Regions from separate parts of the Ammoniphilus sp. CFH 90114 genome, predicted to be linked through region 2. Evidence: predicted binding sites of a transcription regulator. Region 2 holds the regulator's gene; the other holds the start of a gene.
What was found. Region 2 encodes CtsR, which represses protease genes until heat stress. Its sites were predicted from a motif close to ATGGTCAATAAAGGTCAAACA; they were not measured.
Positions count from the first base shown of each region.

Region 1 (8,007 bases), on a different contig from region 2:
TGCGACCTGAATATCTTGGGGCGTAACCTGTAAGTCCCCAGCAATCTTACTAATTCGTCCATCCGCCAAGTCTGTTAGATATTTCTCCACGATTGCAAAAGCAAGAGAATCCTTTTCCCCTGCATACTCTAGTTGAATAATGAGACATTCTTTGAGATCTCTCGCCCCAACGCCTCTGGGCTCTAAACTCTGTACAATCCAGAGTGCTTGCTCGACTTCTTCGAGATCTACATTTAACGTTTGAGCAACCTGTTCGAGAGCTAGCTCTAGATACCCCTTCTCATCTAAGTTGCCAATGATATATTTAGAAACTTCTCTAATTATCTCCGGTAATTCCTTAATATAAGATAGCTGTTCAGATAGATGCCTCTCTAAAGAGTGATCATTGCGAACGACCCAATCCAATGGATTGTATTCGTTTTCATGCGAACGTACATTGCTCCCCACATAGTCCCCCTGGGACGATGCACGAATGTATTCCGACCAGTCCACATCTCCTGTTCCATCGTTGGTATTCTTGGTCTCTGTCTGCCTGTTTATTTCCATATCTAATGGTTCAATAACTGGATTCTCGCTAAGTTGTTGATTAATGTAATCCAGTAAATCTAATGCGGAAAATTGAAGAATCGTGATCGCCTGACGCAGTTCTGGCGTCATCACTAATTTCATTGATTGCTCTTGATAGAGCCCGTACCCCATCTGCATCGTTATCACCCCTTAGTCTGTGTGTTATATCCGTTACTTTTATTTAGAACTATATATTCGTTATGATAAGCTAAATCCCTGCTTATTTCATTGGTATTTTTTAAGGTACTGCAGGCTTCAAAAAAGAAATCCCCCTTACATGCTACGTAAGCGGGCTTGTTTATTTGCCAATAATTAATACTCCCTTGGAACTAATTGGTCCCCTGACACCGTACTTGAACAGTTTGGACAGACATATTGTGAAAAATAGTCCCCAAACCCTTTTACAATTGACTCAATCTCTCTTACTCCAACTTTATACCGACTCGCGGTGGAAGTATCCCAAGACCCGGACGTAGAAGTGATATAGCACTTAGGACAGCTAAACCGATGAATCCCATCCCTCATCACGTTACTCCCCCTTCTTCTCTTTTCTACTAGACTACTAGAAAACTTGGCTTACGCCAAGTGAAAAAAAGCGGAAACAAGTTTTCCTCGTCCTGTCCAGATGATATACATAGTTATGATCCTGACGGGGCTAGAAAACCTGGCTGACGCCAAGTGCAATAAGATTCGTTATGTCAAAAATACGAGAAATTTGTTGAATTTTTTTAATTGAAAACGCTTACCTAATTCGGTATACTAAATTTAACCCTGATACCATTGTTCAGGTTTCTCTCCACTCCTATCTTTATTGAACCACCGAATAATCGGTGGATTTTTTTTTATCACACACAAGGCCTTCAAGGTATAAAAGGGAGTCAAAACGGTCGAAGATAGAATGAGGCACATAAATCGTTTTTGACCATTATTGACCTTTCTTTAGGTTTGATGTACTATGAAAGAGTAAAGCAGATTTATCCAGTTGAGAGGAGGAAATCCCATGTTAGTCCCTACCGTCATAGAACAAACCAATCGCGGGGAAAGAGCTTATGATATCTACTCCCGTTTGCTGAAGGACCGGATCATTTTTTTGGGAACACCTATTAACGACCAAATTGCAAACAGCGTTGTCGCTCAGTTGCTATTTCTAGCGGCCGAAGATCCAGAGAAGGATATTAGTATTTACATAAACAGCCCTGGTGGTTCCATTACTGCTGGTATGGCTATTTATGATACCATGCAGTTCATTAAGCCAGATGTATCTACCATCTGCATCGGCATGGCAGCCAGCATGGGTGCGTTCCTATTATGTGCTGGTGCGCAGGGTAAGCGTTTTGCCCTCCCTAACAGTGAAGTTATGATTCACCAACCTCTAGGTGGTGCTCAAGGACAAGCCAGCGACATTGAGATTAGTGCGAAGCGTATTCTACGTATGCGTGATCATCTTAACTCGATTATGGCTGAGAGAACAGGCCAACCTAAAGAAAGACTAGAACGTGACACCGATCGAGATAATTTCATGAGTGCCGTCGAAGCAAAGGAATACGGACTTATCGATGACGTTATCCAAAGAATTGATCAGAAGAAATAAGAGGGTCCCTGCGGGCCCTTTTTTATGTTTTTGTTACAAAATTAAAAAATCCGCCTACCCTATGATCAGATAAGCGGACCACTACTCTATGCTTCTGCTTTTTCAACGAGAACCTTCAAGTTTGAAACCGCTTCCTCAGCGTCTGAACCTTCTGCGGAAATCGTAATTTCAGTGCCGTTGCTTACAGCTAAACTCATAATCCCCATGATGCTCTTTGCATTGACCTTCTTGTTGTCTTTTTCAACAAAAATCTCTGCAGAATAACGATTCGCTTCCTGTACAAAGAAAGCAGCTGGACGAGCTTGCAATCCCGTCTTTAAATTTACAGTAGCTTGTTGACGAACCAACTCGATTGCCCCCCTTATCTTGCCTCGAACTTTTTAGTAATACAACCATTATATCATAAATGTTAGCTTTCTTTACGCTGAAGTTTTTCTGCCATTTCGTTAAGTTTTCGTAAACGATGATTAATGCCGGATTTACTCACTTTTCCACTGGGGAGCATCTCCCCTAATTCAGCAAGATTAAGATCAGGGTACTTCAGTCGCAATTCAGCTACTTCCCGCAACTTATCTGGAAGCTGATCTAACCCTAGGTCCCGCTCGATGAGCTTGATGTTCTCAATCTGTTTAATCGCAGCACTGACCGTCTTGTTCAGATTGGCGGTTTCACAATTCACCAATCGGTTTACGGAATTTCGCATATCTTTTACAATACGGATATCTTCGAAGTAGAGCAAAGCCTGATGGGCTCCGATGAGACTCAGGAATTCCGTAATCTTCTCTACTTCCTTAATATACATAACATAACCCTTTTTTCTCTCAATGCAGCGAGAATTCATCTGGAACTTGTTAGCAAGACTGCTTAAGTCCTTGCAGTGCTCTTGATACAGCGAAAAAATTTCTAAGTGGTAACTGTTGGATTCAGGGTGATTGACCGAACCCCCCGCTAAAAAAGCTCCTCGCAAATAAGCTCGCTTACAGCAAGATTTCTTCACGGTTTCCTTAGGAATACCTTGAGAAAAAGTTCCCATACTATATATCTGCAATGATTCAAGAATTTGTCTTGCGTGTTGAGGAAGTCTTACAATATAAACATTATTCTTCTTTAAACGCATCTTCTTCTGGACAAGCAATTCTGCATGGGCACTGAAGTGTTCTTTTACTAAAAGGTAGATCCTTCGAGCAATCGCCGCGTTTTCTGTCACTACATCCAAAATAAATCGATTGTTTCCGAATTGAATACTTCCATTCATTCGAATTAATGCCGCTAGTTCGGCTTTGGCACAGCAAGCCTGAGCTTCTAGCTGCGTTAACTCTTTCTTGGTTAAAGCTGCAAAAGACAATCCATCCACCTCACTTCTGCTCCATGAGCGTGGCTATGATTTCGGCCAACTTATGTGCATCATGGCGCAAGTAGGTCTCATACATCACGAAGTTATCTTCGATGATCTGAAATCCAAATTTGAGTAAGCGCTCCCGATCGTACTGAACAGGCGTCGCTCCCTTTTCCCGGTATCTCTCTAGGATAGCCTCGGGAATTGCTGCATTGTTTACTAATATGGTATCGAATAAATCCGCTCCCACGTGATTATATAAGGCATTGGCATGATCAGAAGCGGTATAAAAGTCCGTTTCTCCAGGCTGAGTCATCACATTGCAAATATAAGCTTTCCTCGCTTTGGACTCTTTTATCGCTTTCGATATTCCGGGAACCAACAAATTAGGTAGGATGCTCGTATATAAGCTACCTGGCCCGAGCAGGATCAGATCAGCTTCCTGAATCGCTTGAATCGCGTCATCTAATGGCTGTACATCCTTCGGTTCTAAAAATACTCGCCTAATTTTTTTCCCCATTTTCGGGATTTGGGATTCTCCAGACACAATGGTACCGTCTTCCATCTCTGCCTTTAGAACGATGGCTTGATTAGCAGAGGGCAAAACTTGCCCACGAACCGCTAGAACCCGACTGATTTCCTTCACGGCTGTTACAAAATCACCCGTAATCTCCTTCATCGCTGCAATAAACAAATTTCCTAAGCTATGCCCAGCTAACCCCCCTCCACTAACGAAGCGGTACTGGAATAGGTTGGCCAACAAAGGCTCTGTATCGGCTAAGGCAACGATAACATTACGAATGTCCCCTGGGGGGGGCATGGACATTTCTTCACGAAGACGACCCGAGCTACCTCCATCATCAGCAACGGTAACAATCGCACTTAAATCGAACGGCTTTTCCTTTAAGCCTCTGAGTAGAACCGATAGTCCAGTTCCGCCACCAATCACGACGACCTTGCGCTGGGGCATCTCTTCTTCCGCTCGCCATTCCTCCATGCCTTCACCTCACTTCCGGTCACGATCAATATCTCGATGGCTCACACGAGTCAAATATTCATCCTTAAATTTCTGTCCCAAATACTCCGCAATGGATACCGAGCGATGTTTTCCTCCGGTGCAACCAATACCAATCACGAGCTGTGCCTTACCTTCCTTCTGATAATGAGGAAGCGTATACCCAATAAAGTCGATCAAGCGCTTTACAAAATCAACAGACTCATCCCATTGGAAAACATAGCCGGATACCTCTTGATCCAATCCTGTTTTCGGACGCAGTTCCTCAATATAATGTGGGTTCGGTAAGAAGCGAACATCAAAGACTAAATCCGCATCGATAGGAATCCCATACTTAAATCCAAAAGAAGTAATATTGACCGTCATCTGGGACTGCATTGTAGAAAAGTAGTTGGAGATCTTCTCTTTCAATTGAACCGGCTTCAATTGACTGGAATCCAAGATGAGGTTGGCACGACCCTTAATCTCCTCTAACATTCTTCGCTCTGCAAAGATCCCTTCCATAGGGAGCCCCTCAGGTGCTAAAGGATGGCGTCGGCGCGTTTCCTTGTATCGTTGTACCAGTACTTGATCAGATGAATCAAGGAACAGTATCTGGTAATGAATATGTTCCATCTCATCAAGCCTAATTAGGGCATCCGATAATGTGTCAAAAAACTCTCGCCCTCTCAGATCTATAACAAGGGCAACTTTCTTTATCCGACCGCCCGATTGTTCAATAAGCTCAGCAAACTTCGGAATGAGCAAGGGTGGTAGATTATCGACGCAAAAAAAGCCTAAGTCCTCCAAGCTTTGGACAGCGACTGTTTTCCCCGCTCCGGACATTCCCGTAATAATCAATAAATTAATTTGCTTCTCGGACATAGATCTCACCCCTTCTCCCTAGAATACCACCAAACCGGTTGATCAACAATTTATTTTACACTAAAGTGCGAATTAGTGCCTAGGAAAGTTTATCCCAACACCAAAAAGACAAAAAAGTAGCGTGATTCCAAGAATCACGCCGTCTGAATATATTATAAGGGGGTCAATTTGATAATTTTATTATATGCGATTCATGTTTCAGGAGTGTTACAAAAGTATTAAACTTTAGTTAAGACTGCTGTGCCTGCTCTTCTTTCAACTGTTCTTCCAAGTTTTCTACGAAGTGTTGAGCACTTAAGGCAGCCACGCCTCCATCTCCTGTCGCGGTGACCACTTGACGAAGCATCTTTTCCCGGACATCCCCAGCAGCGAAGATCCCTGGTACGCTTGTTTTCATCTTTTCATCCGTCAGGACGTAGCCCGATTCATTCGTGATCCCAAGACCTTGAACCTCTTTAGACAATGGATCCATTCCTACATAGATGAAGACCCCATCACATTTAAACTCTCTTTGTTCCCCTGTATTGGCATCTTCCAAAAGAACGCTCTTCACCACGTTCTCCCCTTTAACTTCCTTTACATGAGTATTCCAAATCACTTCAATCTTTGGATTTTCAAAGGCACGCTTTTGAAGAATCTTCTGAGCACGGAATTGATCTCTACGATGAATAATCGTCACCTTCGTAGCAAAGCGAGTTAAGAATACCGCTTCTTCCACCGCAGAATCCCCTCCCCCAACGACAACCAATTCCTTGCCTCGGAAGAAAGCCCCATCACAAACCGCACAATAGGAAACTCCGCGACCAGCGAATTCCTTTTCACCCGGAACTCCCAACTCACGGTGCTCCGCGCCGGTCGCTACGATAATCGATTTCGCCAAGTACTCCTTATTGCCTGCACGAACCTTCTTATAAGGGAATCCGTCTTCAACGACCGTAATGTCCCCGTATGCATATTCAGCACCGAATTTCTTCGCATGCTCAAACATCTTCGTGGAAAGGTCAGGCCCAAGAATATGATCATACCCTGGGTAGTTCTCAATCTCTTCTGTATTCGCCATCTGCCCGCCAGGAATCCCTCTCTCTAACATTAAAGTAGACATATTGGCTCTTGACGTATAAACCGCCGCCGTCATCCCAGCTGGACCTGCACCCGCAATAATTACATCATAAATTTTTTGTTCTGACATACCGATTCCCTCTCTTTCCTATCTGGAAAAATTATTTATATAGTAAGTATACTACATATTTAAAATTATTACAAATAAGATTATGTAGCTGACATAGGAAAAGGAACCCTATGTACTTAGGTTCCTTCCTTTGGATAATTCCTTTTCCATTGTTTCTATGTGCTTCTTGACTGTTTTTGGCGCTGCCTCATAATAGGAAGCCACCTCTTCCAAGCTTCCACCTGCAACCATCCACTCCAAGGCCGCTGCCCAAGCCTCAGGCTTACGAATGACAGGAATATCTGGGTACGCCATATGGATATATTGAGACCAAAGTTCGCCTGCTTTGTGTTGCTGTTGTTCATCTAGTTCTGTTCTCAAAGACTCCAACACTCGGTGCCAAGTCTTCTTCCAAGGGACCTTCGTTTCGGAAGAATATCCGAGTGTCTTCAAGACAAATTGAGCAATCCTCTTCAATTCCTCGTCCTGGTCCGCCTGCTGCACGAACTCAAGCAAGGCTTCAATTACTTCCTGATCTCCCAGCCATTCGAAAGCTTGCAAGACTTGCAACTTGGTTTCTCGATCGCCATGGCGTAAAGCCCATAAAAAGGAGGAACGGATAAAAGGATCATTCTCCACCTCTTCCTGCAAGGAAGGTTCAGGGACATGAGTATTGGTCTTCTTTTTCTTCTTCGCATAGGTAGGAAGATGATAATAGTAAGGGATATCCTTCGGAAGTTTCTCTCCCTTCTTCAATCGCTCAAGATAATAGGGAGCAATAGGGGAGCCTGGGTCTTCCAGCTGTACCATCTTCCAGTACTTCTCTGCTTCCTTCAGGTGACCTGTGTTATAGGCCGAAACGGCGCAGTAATGGAAAAGGTGAAAATCAAGCTGACCCGCATAGCCGGCCATTTTCCTAAACAGCTGGTATGCCGTCTGATGTTCTCCCATAACCCCTAGAGTGATACCCAGCTTATAAGCCTGATCATATTGAAGAGGAATCAGCTTCTTCAAATTACTTAATAACTTTCCTAATGACTCATGCTCCTGCTGCTGATAATAAAGAATCGCTAAATTGCACAGCGCATGAATATTATGTGGTTCTTGTTCAAGTACCAGGTGTATCGTATCTCGAGCCTTCTCGAATTCCCCTTTATAGTAGTAGCAAAGGGAAAGATTATTGCTTGCCGCCAGAAAATCCGGATACTCTGAGGTGAGCTTAATTAGGAGCTTCTCAGCTTGCTGAAAGCTTCCTTCTTCCATCAAAATACGGGCCTTCTCATGTAGAGAGGTTTTCTCATCTTGAAGAGACGGATCCACCTCATCAGGCAGGGGCTGTGGATGCTCTAACTCCTCACCCAGATACTCAAGCAACTCCTCTGCGTCCTGAACATATCGTCCTGTAGGATCCTTTCGCAAGTAGATTAAGGCATGTTCCTCTGCCTTCTCTAGCAGATCTAGATATA
Region 1 is NZ_SDLI01000013.1:68,841-76,847, reverse strand. Features, by position in the region: gene rpoN (RNA polymerase factor sigma-54) at 1-705, opposite strand, end outside; gene EIZ39_RS22040 (hypothetical protein) at 880-1,092, opposite strand; gene clpP (ATP-dependent Clp endopeptidase proteolytic subunit ClpP) at 1,568-2,158, shown strand; gene EIZ39_RS22030 (HPr family phosphocarrier protein) at 2,245-2,505, opposite strand; gene whiA (DNA-binding protein WhiA) at 2,568-3,503, opposite strand; gene EIZ39_RS22020 (gluconeogenesis factor YvcK family protein) at 3,514-4,491, opposite strand; gene rapZ (RNase adapter RapZ) at 4,501-5,373, opposite strand; gene trxB (thioredoxin-disulfide reductase) at 5,603-6,562, opposite strand; gene EIZ39_RS22005 (tetratricopeptide repeat protein) at 6,671-8,007, opposite strand, start outside.
Region 1: clpP (ATP-dependent Clp endopeptidase proteolytic subunit ClpP) is a predicted target of CtsR. The motif match lies at 1,483-1,503, and genes of this name have one in related genera.

Region 2 (8,007 bases):
GGAATCAACTGAGTATTCGCATACAAAATTTTCTTGCCATCTTCGCTAACAATAATCGCACCGTCCATTTTGGCTAGTTCATACAGATGGGCAGGCGTCAATTCGCAGTTGATGGAAAATCCTCCATCCACAATGTTGGTGATGCTTTGTCCGTAGCCCACTACAATGAGTGCTCCAGTTTTAGCCCGCAATACATTCTCCAAACCCTCTCGGAATCTCGTCCCTGGAGCGACAAAGCGCAGGATTTGACTCATGAGCTGCTCATTCTTTAATTCTCCCATGCTCTACCTCCCTATCGCTTCCCTTAGTGCTTCTTCTACTGTTCTTACAGGTATTAGCTCTATCCCGCGTGGTGGCTGCCATCCTGCCAAATTCTTCTCAGGCATAATGACTCGCTTAAACCCGAGTTTGGCCGCTTCCTTCACTCGCTGTTCCATCCTCGATACGCCGCGCACTTCTCCTGTAAGACCTACCTCACCTATAATGACGTCATCAGGCTGAGTGGCTAAGTCCCGGAAGGAAGAAGCTAGACTTACCGCAATGGCCAAATCTATAGCAGGTTCATCTAATCGGATGCCTCCCGCTACATTAACGTAGGCATCCTGATTCTGCATAAGCATTCCTACTCGCTTCTCAAGGACGGCCATAATTAAGGCGACTCGGTTATAATCTACTCCCGTTGCCATCCTTCGAGGCGATGGAAAGCTGGTTGGAGTGACCAATGCCTGAAGCTCCACTAGAACAGGGCGAGTGCCTTCCATACTGGCCACCACAGCCGAACCTGCAGCCTTACTTCGCTCGGACAAGAAGAGCTCAGAGGGATTCGAGACCTCCTGTAGACCCTTTTCTAGCATTTCAAAGATGCCAATCTCATGGGTGGAACCAAACCGATTCTTAACAGAACGAAGAATCCGATAGGTATTATGCCTCTCTCCCTCAAAATAGAGAACGGAATCCACCATGTGCTCAAGCAATCTTGGTCCAGCCAAATCCCCTTGCTTCGTTACATGACCTACTATAACAATGGCTATATCCTTTGATTTACCCAGGCGCATTAAATGAGAGGTACATTCCCTAACCTGAGAAACACTGCCTGGTGCTGACGTAACGGCTGGATGATAGACCGTTTGAATGGAGTCAATGACGACTACTTTAGGCTCAATTTCGCCCACCTGCCATTCAATACGCTCTAGATCCGTTTCGGAAAGAACGAAGAGCTCATCGCTATCTGCCCCTAATCTTTCCGCACGCAGCTTTGTCTGCTTGGTCGATTCTTCACCGGATATATATAGTACCTTATGCTTACTCTGAGCTAGAAAATGAGACATTTGTAAAAGAATTGTGGATTTTCCGATTCCCGGATCTCCCCCTACTAAAATAAGGGACCCTGGAACGATGCCTCCGCCTAACACACGGTTCAATTCCGCCATTCCCGCATCTAAACGCGGCTCTTGCTCACTTTGAATTTCTTTTATAGATAACGCCACATTATCTTTAGACGAAACTGAACGATGCTGATGCCCTGTATTCTTCTTCTGTTCTTCTAATTCTTCCACTAAAGTGTTCCAGCTTTCGCACCCCGGACACTTTCCCATCCACTTGGGGGTCTCGTATCCACATTGCTGGCAAACAAACTTGGTTTTTAATTTTGCCATTCGCTTACTCCCCAACTTTACGTTTATTATCAGTATAACTTATTACTTTTCGCTATTTCGTGTACAAATTCCTCCCATATCGCGCATATCGCAAAGGAAACACAAAAAAAAGAGGGCTGTTCTAGCCCTCCTCTTGTTCAACAGATCTATTAACTTACTACGCTTTGTTCGTCACGGTCAACCGTCAGTTTACCATCCTTTAAATCAATAATGACGGTATCTCCCTTCTGAATATTTCCAAGTAATAATTCCTCAGATAAGCGATCTTCGATATGGCGTTGAATCGCTCTGCGCAGTGGTCTTGCCCCAAACACCGGATCAAAGCCTTCCTTGGCTAAATAAGCCTTCGCTTCATCGGTTAAGATAAAGTCGATATTTTGCTCCATGAGACGCTTACGAAGATGCCCCGCCATAAGCGTAGCAATCTCCGAAATATGCACCTGCTCCAGAGAATGGAAGACAATCAGTTCGTCAATACGGTTTAAGAATTCCGGACGGAATGTACGCTTCAATTCATCCATTACACGATCTTTCATATCGGTGTATTCACGATCATTGTTTGCAGGCGTGAATCCAAGACTCTTACCCTTCTTAATTGTTTCTGCACCGACGTTAGATGTCATAATGATGACGGTATTGCGGAAGTCAACCGTTCTTCCTTTAGAGTCCGTTAATCTTCCGTCTTCTAAGACTTGAAGGAGAATATTGAATACATCCGGGTGTGCTTTCTCAATCTCATCAAGTAAGACGACAGAATAAGGCTTGCGTCTTACTTTTTCTGTCAGCTGGCCACCCTCTTCAAAACCTACATATCCCGGAGGGGCACCAACTAATCGAGAAGTTGAATGCTTCTCCATGTACTCAGACATATCAATACGAATAATCGCATCTTCATCACCGAACATGACTTCAGCTAGAGCACGAGCTAATTCGGTTTTACCTACACCTGTAGGACCAAGGAAAATAAAGGAGCCGATAGGACGCTTAGGATCCTTCAGACCAGCGCGCGCACGACGGATAGCACGGGAGATCGACTTAACAGCATCCTCCTGCCCAATAACACGCTGATGAAGAATCTTTTCCATATTAAGCAATCTCTCTGTTTCCTCTTCCTTCAGTTTGATAACCGGGATTCCCGTCCATCCCGCTACGACTTGCGCAATATCTTCAGGAGTTACTTCATAATCCGATTGGCCTTGCTTTTCTTGCCACTGAGCCTTCGTTTGATCGAGTTCCTCGCGGATTTTTTGTTCCTTATCTCGAAGCGATGCGGCTTTTTCGAATTCTTGGCTTTGCACCGCAGAATCTTTTTCTTTTCTTACCTCTTCTAGTCGTTGCTCTAACTCCTTGAGGTTTGGTGGAACCGTAAAGGATTGAAGGCGAACTTTAGAAGCAGCTTCATCGATCAAGTCTATCGCCTTATCCGGAAGGAAACGGTCAGAGATATAGCGGTCGGAGAGCTTTACGGCTGCTTCGATCGATTCATCTGTAATCTTTACACGATGGTGCGCTTCATAGCGATCGCGAAGTCCCTTTAAGATTTGAATGGCTTCATCTGCACTTGGTTCATTGACTTGAATCGGCTGGAAGCGACGTTCAAGTGCTGCATCTTTTTCAATATACTTTCTATATTCATCTAACGTAGTAGCTCCGATGCACTGCAGTTCACCACGCGCGAGAGATGGCTTCAGAATGTTGGAAGCATCAATGGCTCCTTCTGCTCCTCCAGCTCCGATCAAGGTATGAAGCTCATCAATGAATAGAATGATGTTACCAGCTTGACGGATCTCATCCATGATCTTCTTCAAGCGATCTTCAAATTCCCCACGGTACTTCGTCCCTGCAACTACGGTACCCATATCAAGAGTCATTACACGCTTATTGCGTAGCGTTTCTGGGATTTCATTTTGAACAATCTTCTGAGCTAAACCTTCAGCAATTGCGGTTTTCCCAACGCCTGGTTCACCGATGAGAACGGGATTATTCTTTGTACGGCGACTTAAGACTTGAATTACACGTTCGATTTCCTTTTCTCTTCCGATAACAGGATCCAAACCACCATCTCTTGCTTGAACCGTTAAATCACGAGCTAAACTGTCCAAAGTCGGAGTATTGATGGCTGCATTCCCTGTGCCTTGATTGCTTGAAGACAGGGCCTCATTGCTTCCTAGCAACTGAAGCACTTGTTGTCTTGCTTTATTTAAACTTACACCTAAATTATTTAGCACGCGAGCAGCCACGCCTTCTCCTTCGCGAATTAAACCAAGTAGAATGTGCTCCGTACCTACGTAAGTATGGCCAAGCTTCCTGGCTTCGTCCATGGATAGCTCAATCACTTTCTTGGCCCGAGGGGTATAATTGATGTTGCTCGGATGTTCTCCACCGCGGCCGATGAGTGTCTCGACTTCCCCTTGGATCTTATCAAGACCTAATCCTAAAGCTTGCAGTGCCTTTGCTGCAATTCCCTCTCCCTCACGAATCAAGCCAAGTAGAATATGTTCTGTCCCAATATTTTTATGACCTAAACGAACTGCTTCCTCCTGGGCTAAAGCCAGGACCTTTTGTGCCCTCTCCGTAAATCGACCGAACATCATAGTATATACCCTCCATTCTCCTCTAAGTGTACTTTATTCCTTACTGGTCCACGACGGATAACAATCTCTCTCGAATGAGCTTCGCTCTTCTCACATCCCGTTGTTCAGGTGTAAGATCCTTCCCGGAATACAACTGCAAAAAACCTGGCTGAATTAATACCATTAATTCATTAATGACCTTAGGCGAGATCCCTTGAATCAAACCTGTATCAATCGCAAGGCGCAAATCAGAGAGCCGAGTTGCCGCTTCCTTCGATTCGATGACTCTGGCATTGGACAAGATTCCATAGGATCGACATAATTTGTCTTCCACTTCAATCTTGTTATGTTCGAGCAAGGTTTTCCGCGCTGCTCGCTCATGGTCAATAATCTGATTAGCTACATTATACAGATTATCAATGATTTCTTCCTCAGAATGACCTAAGGTAATTTGATTCGAGATTTGAAATAGGTTGCCTGCCGCTTCGCTGCCTTCTCCATAAATCCCCCTAACGACCAATCCGATCTGTCCAATAGCAGCTAGAATTCGGTTAATCTGTTGCGTCAGAACCAAGGCTGGCAGATGCATCATAACGGAGGCCCGAATGCCTGTTCCTACGTTCGTCGGACAACTTGTGAGATAACCTCTTCGCTCATCAAAAGCAAAGTCTAAATACGACTCAAATACATCATCAATCTGGTTAGAGATGTTCCAGGCTTCCTTTAACTGAAAACCAGGAAAGAGGCATTGAATACGAAGATGATCTTCTTCATTTACCATAATGCTAACCGCTTCATTTTCACTAAGGATGACGGCGCCATGGCGAGATTCATTGGCAAGATGCGGACTTATTAAGTGCTTTTCGACCAAGACTCTCTTTTCTAGACCAGAGATGTCGTTTAAATATAACGTCTCAAACTGATCTAGATTCTGAAATTCTTCTGTATTCATGACTTGTGAAACTTGCCCGATAATTTCTTTGGCTTGACTTTCTGTAGCAAGCATAGGAAAGGGATGAAGGCGCAAGTTTCTTGCTAGGCGAACCCGACTGCTAATGACGATATCGGAGTCGGGACCCTCTCCACTCATCCACTCGCTGACTGCTTTTTCAAGGAAACGCTGCAAAGACATCGATGCTTCCCCCTTACCTTAGGAATTAGCAAGCTGCTTTTCCAATTTTTTAATTTGATCCCGAATGGCTGCCGCTTGTTCAAATTCCTCAGCTGCAACCTTTTCTTGAAGTAAAACCTTTAACTCATTAATTTCCTTATTGATCCTGATTTTTCCTCCTGAGCGACGAGGAACTTTTCCGCTATGTTCCATACTGCCATGAATTCGTCGAAAAACAGGATCAAGCTTAGCTCCGAAACTAGAATAGCAGTCAACACAACCAAATCGCCCACTCTTGCTGAACTGGGAATAAGTTAATCCACACGTTTCACAACGTAAAGGCTTCTCTGTGCTTAATCCCCCAACCGATTTCCCTTGCTCGAAGTTAATTAACCCGGACAAAAGGTGATGGATCGAAAAATTCCCTGGAGAGCCTGGGAACATCTCTCCTTTCTCTGCTGCACAAACTTCGCATAAGTGGAACTCCGTCTTCTCACCATTCAATATCTTAGTAAAATGAAGTGTAGCTGGACGTTGCTCGCAGTCCTGACATATCATGATGACTCCCCTCCATTATGCATAAAGATCTGAGTAATCATGGCCCGTATGATTGCCGCTCTCAGCTGATCTCTGATCTGAAGGTCAAAGGTTAACACATCACGGGAGATCGCAGCTTTCATTATCTGGCCCTCTCTTGGAGTTATAAATCCCTCTTCTTCCAGCCGAATCAAGATGTTTTCCGCAGTGGATTGGCTCATGCTGTTCCCAACCATATCCATCAACAGCTCATAGAGATTTCTACTGCCTGTTATCTCTACCTTTCGGATACGGATATATCCTCCGCCCCCTCTTTTACTTTCAACAATATACCCCTTCTCCATGGAAAAGCGGGTACTAATCACATAGTTGATCTGAGAGGGGACACATTGGAATTGGTCTGCCAATTCACTCCGTTGGATTTCAACAATACCGCTCCGACTTTGCTGCAAGATGGATTTGAGGTGTTGTTCTATGATGTCAGAGATATTACGCACAGATCCACCCCCCTCAAACGCACATCATTCTTTTGACTTTGACTTTCTTTGACTATAATTATATTATCAATTCTCCATTTTCGCAACCATTCTCCTTACTATTCTAGCCCATTTTGCTCCTTGCTAATCGTTCTTCCACAATAGGTAGAACATCTGCAAAATCCTTAATGATTTTGTCCGCTTCCTTAAGCTCTCCATCAGCCGAAAAGCCAAAAGCACATCCAATCGTATACAGCTTATTTGCTTTACCCGCTTGGATGTCAGACTTTCGATCCCCCACCATGACGGCATCCTCAATGTTATGGTCCTTCAGCAATTTCGCTACAAGATCATCTTTGCTTTCCGTTTGGAATCTTCCCGCACTGTATAAGTCCTGAAACAACTCCGTCATTTCAAAGCACTCGCAAACCGCTCTTATGTATTCATCTAATCCATTACTTGCTACAAACAAGGGGATATTCTTTTCTTTCAGCTTTTCTAAGGTTTCCTTTACTCCTGAGTAGAGATGGGTTTTGCCTTCTTTTAATATCTCCAATTCGTACTTCAGCATCATTCGATCTGCTTTTTTCTTTATCTCTTCAGACTGACCTGGCAAAAGTTTATTCCAAATTTCTTCTAAGGTCATGCCAAATACATCAGTAATTTCTTGATCCGTTGGAATTTTGTCACGAAAGGAGCCTTCTTCGGTCAGCTTTTCAAATGTTTTTTTAAAGGCAGGAACAGCTACCTCTTCCGTTTTCAACAGGGTTCCATCCATATCAAAAATCGCTGCAAAAGAGATTTTACTCAACTTTATTTCCTCCTTCGATTTGATTTGTTCTTATATGGCTTATCCTAAAAACAACCTCAATATGCTATACTGTTAACAATTAGCATAACTCAATTAGCAGGAGAAAAGATGAGAGCAAAAACGAACACAACTTTCAGTCTCCGCTTTAAGATCGGTGTCCTGGTCTTCTGCTTGGTGCTGTTATCAACAGGTATAAGTGGAACGATGTTAATTGAAAAGGTGTATACCGCCATTGAGAAGGAATTAGGACAACGCGCGCTATCCATCGCCCGAACCGTTTCTCAAGTAGATGAAGTAACTAACTATATCGGCACCCCAGTGGGCCCCCAAATCATCCAGCCGATTGCAGACAAAATTCGCTTAGCCACGAATGTAGAATACATTGTGGTCATGGATATGGATCGAGTCAGATATTCCCATCCTATCCCGGAGATGATTGGAACCGTTTTTGAAGGCGGCGATGAAGGGCCTGCGTTTGCCGAACATGCTTATATTTCCCGAGCCGTAGGTGTCAACGGCCCTTCTATCCGAGCCTTCGTTCCGCTCATGCGAGGGTCTAAACAAGTAGGTGTCGTTGTCGTTGGTATGGTGACACCCACCTATCTGAAGCTTCTCGAGGAATACCGGAACGATCTTTATTTTTCCCTCTTTGTTGCGCTTTTTATCGGTTTTATTGGGGCGTTTCTCCTAGCTTATAATATCAAGAAGCAAATGTTCAACATGGAGCCAAACGAAATAGCGAGGCTGTTAGAGGAACGAATTGCTGTCTTTCAATCGATTGGAGATGGCATTATTGCGATTGATACGAATCACCGGATTACGATTGCCAACCCTAAAGCTTGCG
Region 2 is NZ_SDLI01000003.1:416,046-424,052, reverse strand. Features, by position in the region: gene disA (DNA integrity scanning diadenylate cyclase DisA) at 1-281, opposite strand, end outside; gene radA (DNA repair protein RadA) at 285-1,655, opposite strand; gene clpC (ATP-dependent protease ATP-binding subunit ClpC) at 1,805-4,249, opposite strand; gene mcsB (protein-arginine kinase McsB) at 4,290-5,360, opposite strand; gene mcsA (protein-arginine kinase activator protein McsA) at 5,379-5,897, opposite strand; gene EIZ39_RS09725 (CtsR family transcriptional regulator) at 5,894-6,373, opposite strand; gene EIZ39_RS09720 (HAD family hydrolase) at 6,477-7,163, opposite strand; gene EIZ39_RS09715 (ATP-binding protein) at 7,272-8,007, shown strand, end outside.